3 regions of the Streptomyces altiplanensis genome follow, and region 3 is predicted to be linked to each of the others. Evidence: riboswitches for the same ligand, from Rfam matches in the RefSeq annotation. Region 3 holds a riboswitch; each other region holds the start of a gene.
The links. A riboswitch is a leader RNA that binds a small molecule or an ion and turns the genes downstream of it on or off. The one in region 3 is predicted to bind cyclic di-AMP.

Region 1: another riboswitch for cyclic di-AMP. It lies ahead of ACWD0Y_RS22115 (M23 family metallopeptidase); the one in region 3 lies ahead of ACWD0Y_RS18645 (M23 family metallopeptidase).
Region 2: another riboswitch for cyclic di-AMP. It lies ahead of ACWD0Y_RS28420 (M23 family metallopeptidase); the one in region 3 lies ahead of ACWD0Y_RS18645 (M23 family metallopeptidase).

The regions. Positions count from the first base shown of each region.
Region 1 is NZ_JBSFUB010000052.1:32,688-34,880, forward strand. It holds gene ACWD0Y_RS22110 (GntR family transcriptional regulator) at 1-54, opposite strand, end outside; gene ACWD0Y_RS22115 (M23 family metallopeptidase) at 225-1,064, opposite strand; cyclic di-AMP (ydaO/yuaA leader) riboswitch at 1,078-1,247, opposite strand; gene ACWD0Y_RS22120 (M16 family metallopeptidase) at 1,476-2,193, opposite strand, start outside.
Region 2 is NZ_JBSFUB010000086.1:13,527-15,719, reverse strand. It holds gene ACWD0Y_RS28420 (M23 family metallopeptidase) at 3-968, opposite strand; cyclic di-AMP (ydaO/yuaA leader) riboswitch at 971-1,145, opposite strand; gene ACWD0Y_RS28415 (alpha-galactosidase) at 1,521-2,193, opposite strand, start outside.
Region 3 is NZ_JBSFUB010000039.1:14,863-17,055, reverse strand. It holds gene ACWD0Y_RS18650 (DUF2332 domain-containing protein) at 1-723, opposite strand, end outside; cyclic di-AMP (ydaO/yuaA leader) riboswitch at 981-1,127, shown strand; gene ACWD0Y_RS18645 (M23 family metallopeptidase) at 1,139-2,193, shown strand, end outside.

The sequences.
Region 1 (2,193 bases), on a different contig from region 3:
GGAGACGATGTCGTCACGGATCGCCGTGCATACCGATTGCGCGGGAATGCGCATGAGCGGACCTCCGCCTTGTCCCCCGCGAAACGCGGTCGATTGACACCTGTTCGGCGACTCTATTGCAGCGGTGCGCAATTTCCGACGGGCGGCGGGAATTCATGGATATCTTTTGGCCAACGCCGAAGGCCCCGGCGGGAAGCCGGGGCCTTCGGGAAAACCGGGGTGCGTCAGACGTTCACGCCGTGCGCGCGCAGGTACGCGACCGGGTCCATGTCGGAGCCGTACTCGGGAGACGTACGGGCCTCGAAGTGCAGGTGCGGGCCCGTCGAGTTGCCGGTCGAACCCGAGATGCCTATCTGCTGGCCCGGGGCGACGGCCTGGCCGACGGAGACGCCGATGGACGACAGGTGGCCGTACTGCGTGTACGTGCCGTCGTTCATCCTGATGACGATGTTGTTGCCGTACGCCCCGCCCCAGCCGGCCTCGACGACGGTGCCCGCACCGACGGCCACGACGGAACTGCCGGACGCGGCGCGGAAGTCGATGCCGGAGTGGCTGCCGGAGGACCAGAGCGAGCCGCCGCTCTGGTAGCCGGTGGTCACGACGGAACCGGCGACCGGAAGGGTGTAGGCGGTGAGGCGCTCGCGCTCCGCCGCACGGGCGGCACGCTCCTCGGCCTCGCGCTCCTCGCGTTCCTCGCGCTCCTTCTCGGCCTTCGCCTCGGCCCTGGCTTCCGCCTTGCGCCTGGCTTCCGCCTTGCGCTCCGCCTCGGCCTTGCGCTCGGCCTCCGCCTTGTCGGCGGCGTGCTGCTGCGCCTCGGCCTGGGCGGCGATCCGGTCGGCGAGGGAGTCGCCGATGACGAGGGCCTCGGTCAGGCCGGTCGCCTCGACGGAGTGGGCCGCGTCGGCGCCGGCACCGGAGCCGGCGGCGAGGGCCGGAGAGGCCAGGCTCCCGATGGCGCCGGTCGTCGCGAGGGTGGCAACGCCCGCGAGGTTCGCGCTCCTGCGCGTCAGACGGCCCGGACGGCTCGGACGACGGTGCTTCCCGGTGGCACGGGTGAACGCCATGGAGTGGCTGGTCCTTTCCTTCCTTCTCGCCTACCGGGTTAGCTGACGGGTTCGGAGCAGGAAGGTCTCCTACGGACCCCTCTCCGTACGTGCGCACGGAAGGACGTCCGATTCACCCCAGGGACGGTTTGGGTCCCCGGCTCCCCAGGCTCGCGCCTGACGGGGACTCGGCGATGACTGCCCGGTGCCGCGGATGCGGCTCACTGCTGACGGACAGCCGGACCGACGCTAAACGGGAGATCTTTCAATCACCAAAAAGACATCGCACTTTGTAACGCACCCCACAGACCAGAAAGGCAACTCCGCAACAAAACGGACATACACAAAGGACCCCGGCGGCCTGTCGGCCACCGAGGTCCCTCTACCTCCCGTTTTGAGGGAGTTGCGCAATCGGCTCGGACGGGCGGACCGTCAGCCGGCGACCACCGTCACGTCACCGATGCCGAGCGCCCTGACGGGCTCCTCGATCTGCGACGCGTCCCCGACGAGGACCGTGACCAGACGGTCCTCGGGGAAGGCGCTGACGACCGCCGCGGTGGCCTCCACCGTGCCCGTCCCGGCGAGGCGGGCGTACAGCTGGGCCTGGAAGTCGTCCGGCAGGTGCTGCTCGACCTGGTCGGCGAGCGTGCCGGCGACGGCGGCCGCCGTCTCGTACTTGAGCGGTGCGACACCCACCAGGTTCTGCACGGCGACGTCGCGCTCGGCGTCGGTGAGGCCCTCGGCCGCGAGGGTGCGCAGCACCTTCCAGAGGTCTTCGAGCGCCGGCCCCGTGGACTCCGTGTCCACCGAGCCGCTGATCGCCAGCATCGACGCGCCCGACCCGTCCGGCGCGGAGCGCAGCACCTGGCCGAAGGCGCGCACGCCGTACGTGTAGCCCTTCTCCTCGCGCAGGACGCGGTCCAGGCGGGAGGTGAGCGTGCCGCCCAGGCAGTACGTGCCGAGGACCTGGGCCGGCCAGACGCGGTCGTGCCGGTCGGGGCCGATCCGGCCGATGAGCAGCTGCGTCTGGACCGCGCCGGGGCGGTCCACGATGACCACACGGCCCGTGTCGTCGGCCGTCACCGGCGGTACGGGGCGGGGCTCGGCGGTGTCGCCCTTCCACGCCCCCAGGGTGTCGGCCAGTACGGCG
Region 2 (2,193 bases), on a different contig from region 3:
GGTCAGACGGTGACGCCGTGGCCGCGCAGGTAGGCCAGCGGGTCGACGTCCGAGCCGTAGCTGGGGCCGGTCCGGATCTCGAAGTGCAGGTGCGGGCCGGTCGAGTTGCCCGTGGAACCGGAGAGGCCTATCTGCGTGCCGCCGCCGACGCTCTGGCCGGAGGAGACGGACAGCGAGGACAGGTGGGCGTACTGCGAGTACCGGCCGTCGTCGTGCTTGATGACGACCTCGTTGCCGTACGAGCCGCTCCAGCCCGCGGAGACGACGGTGCCGGCACCGACGGCCTTGACCGGGGTGCCGCTGGCCGCGGCGAAGTCGACGCCCGTGTGGTAGCCGCTGGACCAGCTGCCGCCGGCGGCGCGGTACGGGGTGGTGACGCTCGCGGAGACCGGGGCGGTGAAGCCGGATCCGGTGCTCTGCGCGGCGGAGGCGGAGTTCACGGAAGTGGACTCCGCGGCCTTGGCCTCGGTCTTGACCTCGGCCTTGGGGGCGGCGGCCTCGGCCTTGGGCGCGGCAGGCGCCTCGGCCGCAGGCTTCGCCTGCTTCGCGGGGGCCTGCTTCACGGGGGCCTGCTTCGCCGGGGCCTGCTTCGCGGGCGCCGACGCCTTGGCGCCGATGGTCAGCTCCATGCCCGGCAGGATCAGCGAGGGGTTGCCGCCGACGACCTCACGGTTGTCCTCGTACAGCTTCTGCCAGCCACCGCGCACGTTCTGCTCTTCGGCGATCTTCGACAGGTAGTCGCCGGAGACCACGGAGTAGATCTTGGTGCTGGTCTTCTTCTGCGGCGTCGCCTTCTCGGACACCGCGGCGGCGGACGCGGCGGCCGGGGCTGCGGCCTTCTCCGCGGCGTTCGCACCGGTGGCGGTGATCAGGGGAAGTGCGAGTACGGCTCCGCCCGCTCCCGCGGCGACAATTCCGCGAGTGATCGAGTTGGACCTCGGGCGGCGGTGCTTACCCTTTGCGGGCATGGAACATTCCTCTCCGGCGCCTACGAGGTGAGCTGTCGGGTTCGGGCTGGAGATGCCCGGCCGCGCTGCTGCGCGACTTCACCCCAAGCCGGTCCGGACGCACGAGACGTCCGGATCACCGGCGTACTTACCTGGGTCCCCCGCTCCTGCCAACGCGTGAGTGAGTGAGTGCGGATTCCGGGAGGTGGCAGGATTCGGCGGTCCACCCGGATTGCGGTGACCGTAAGCCGACGGGGCTCCCCCGTACAAGCCGGTCCATTCACACGGACATTGGCTGACGGGAATTCACCACGGAATTCCCGTCACCCTCCGTGGATTACGGATCTTTACACACCGCCCGTGAACTGGCATTTGCACACGGAGCTTCGCCACGTACTGTCACGAATATGATCCTGCTCACCAGCTGCCTCTGCCATTTCCCGGCCCCACAAAGGAAGTTGTCCCGGAATCGCCCGTTTCGCCCCAAATGCAACTCATCCCCCTGACCGGGGACCGCAAGGGCGGGGAAAGGGAAGCGGGAAGGACACGGGACGAAGAAAGAAGGAGCAGGGCTCAGACCCTCCTCAGCCGGAAGACCGCGGCATCGAGATCACCGCGCAGCGCGGTGCGCAGTCCCCGGTGGAGCAGTACGGAACCCCGGTGCACGGCCGAGGTGTCCAGGCAGGCGTACGCCGCGTCCGGGTCGAGCCCGCGCAGGCGCAGCGGAGGCTGCTGCTCGCCGTAATGCTGGGCCTGGAGCCAGGCGAGGACGACGGTGTCGTCCCCGCGTACGTACTGGACCGCGCTGAGCCCGCCCTCGGGCGCCCGCAGCCGGTACAGCTCGCCGTGCTGCACGACCGGCCGGATCTCCTTGTACAGGTCCACCCACTCGCGCGCCTCGGCGATCTCGTCCTCGCTCCACCCGGCCAGGTCGCCGCCGATGCCGAGCACCCCCGCCATCGCGCTCACGAAGCGGAAGCGCAGCGAACTGACCCGCCCGTTGAGCTGCGTGTTGGGGCTGTCGGTGACCCAGGCGGCCATCGCCCGCGCCGGGTGCAGCTGGCTGAAGCCGTGCTGGATGGCGAGCCGGTCCAGCGGGTCGGTGTTGTCGGAGGTCCACACCTGGTCGGTACGGGAGAGGATCCCGAGGTCGATCCGGCCGCCGCCCCCCGAACAGGACTCGAAGGCGACGTCCGGATGCGCGGCCCGCAGCCGGTCGAGGAGCGCGTACAGCGCGTGCACATGC
Region 3 (2,193 bases):
GTCCGCCGGGGCTTCGGCGGCCAGCGCCGGGAGTTCGTCGACGAGGTCGCCGCGGACGATGCGGGGGCGGGGCGCCGTACGTACGGCCTCGATGGCGGCGAGCTGCTGACGCGGGCGCTCCGCGCGGCCAGGCCAGATCAGTGACTGGAGCCAGCGGACGTCGTCCTCGTCGGTGGTGTCGAGGGGGTTGAGGTCGATGCCGGCGCGCCAGGCGATGCCGGGCAGCGCGGTGGGCAGGGGCGCGGGGCCCTCCGTGCGGCAGTCGAAGGTGACGGGGGAGGAGCCCAGGACGGCGCCGCCGTCGTAGCGGTAGGCGTAGCGGTCGGGGTGGAGGCACAGGCCGGCGGAGGCGCCGACCTCGATGAGGGCGAGGGGCTGCGGGAGCGCGGCGAGGAGGGGCAGCAGGGTGGCGCAGCGGGCGGGCTCGTTGGTCTGGGTGAAGCGGGTCAGCACGACGGCGCGTACGGCGTCCCAGTGGGCCAGGGTCCAGGCGCGGAAGGGCGCCCACCGCTCGTAGGGACCGCCGAGGAAGCGGACGGCCGCGAGGAGGAGATTGGGCTGCTGCTTGTTGCCGGGCGGCAGGGCGGCGATGAGGGCGCAGAGGTCCTCGTCCTCGCTGATGCGGGCGGTGAGTTCGGCGTAGACGGGGGAGACGCCGTGCGCCTGCTGTGCGGAGAACTCGCGGTAGCGGCCGGCCACGGACCGCGTGCTGTTGACAACCATGGTGACGAAACTAGGCCCACGACGCTGTGTAGTCGTAAGACACCACTGCGCATAACAATTGACGAACCGTCATGAAGACGAGGTTTCAGAGTGCCGATCGGGGGCAGGTCAACTCGCCCTACTGTGACCACTTGTGTGGTGATTGGTTCAGGCCAATATCGTTAACGATCAACTGGAACAGCTTGGAAAGCGGACCTGGTGTCTATTAACGTTCGATAACGCAGCGCGGTCGTCCCAGTCGTCGCAAGAGGCGACACCGTGCGCACGCGCCGAATTCCGCAAGGGAACCGGGGAACCACGTTCCTTGGGGTGAATCGGACTCCTTCGTACCTACGAGGAGCCCGTAGGAGACCTTCCTGCTCCGAACCCGTCAGCTAACCCGGTAGGCGAGAAGGAAGGAAAGGAGCACGCCTCCGTGGCGTCCAACAGGCCTGCCCCCGAAGCCACCCTGCCCTCTTACGGGTACGAGGTACCGAACGTACCGAACGCCGCCGCCATTCCCGGTGGCGCGGAGGGAACCTGGGAAGAGTGGAATCCCACCGAGGAGTCCATCCGTCCCGTGCGCGGCCGTCATCGCGTCGCCAAGCAGCGCGGTGGAATCGGCCGTAGTTCCACCGTTCTCGGCGTCGGCGTCATCGCCGCGGTCGGTGCGGGGGGCATAGCCACCGCGCAGGACAAGCCGGCCGTCTCGATCTCCCTTCCCGACGCGATCGCGGACTCGCTGCCCGACGCCAAGTCCCTTCCCGGCATAGGCGCCTTGATGTCCGACGACTCGGACTCCGGCTCGGGCTCCGGCGGCCAGGCGGGTACAGGCACGGCGGGCCAGGCGATCCTGGCCGCCGCCCCGCTCACCACCGCGGGCGTCTCCACCGCCGACGCGCAGCAGGGCACCACCGACGCGGGCGAGGCACTGCGCGCCCGCATCCTCCAGCAGGCCGAGCAGCAGCAGGACGCCGCCGACACCGAGGCCAAGGTGGCCGCCGAGGCGAAGGCCGCCGAGCAGGCCGCGGCCGAGGCTGCCGAGCAGCAGAGCGCGGCGGAGGCCAAGGCCGAGGAGGAGAAGCGGAAGGCCGAGGAGGAGAAGCGGAAGGCGGAGGAAGAGGCCGCGCGCAAGGCCGAGCAGGAGCGGCTCGCCAAGCTGGCCGCCAGCTACTCGATGCCGCTCTCGTCGTACACGCTCACCTCCACCTACGGCCAGTCCGGCTCGATGTGGTCCTCCGGCCACCACACCGGCCTGGACTTCGCCGCCCCGAAGGGCACGCCGCTCAAGGCCGTGCACGGCGGCACCATCAAGTCGGCGGGCTGGTCGGGCGCGTACGGCTACCGCATCGTCCTGGAGCTCCCGGACGGCACGGAGATCTGGTACTGCCACCTCTCCTCGATGACCGTCACCTCCGGAGAGGTCGGAACGGGCGACGTCATCGGCCGCGTGGGCGCCACCGGCAATGTGACGGGAGACCACCTGCACCT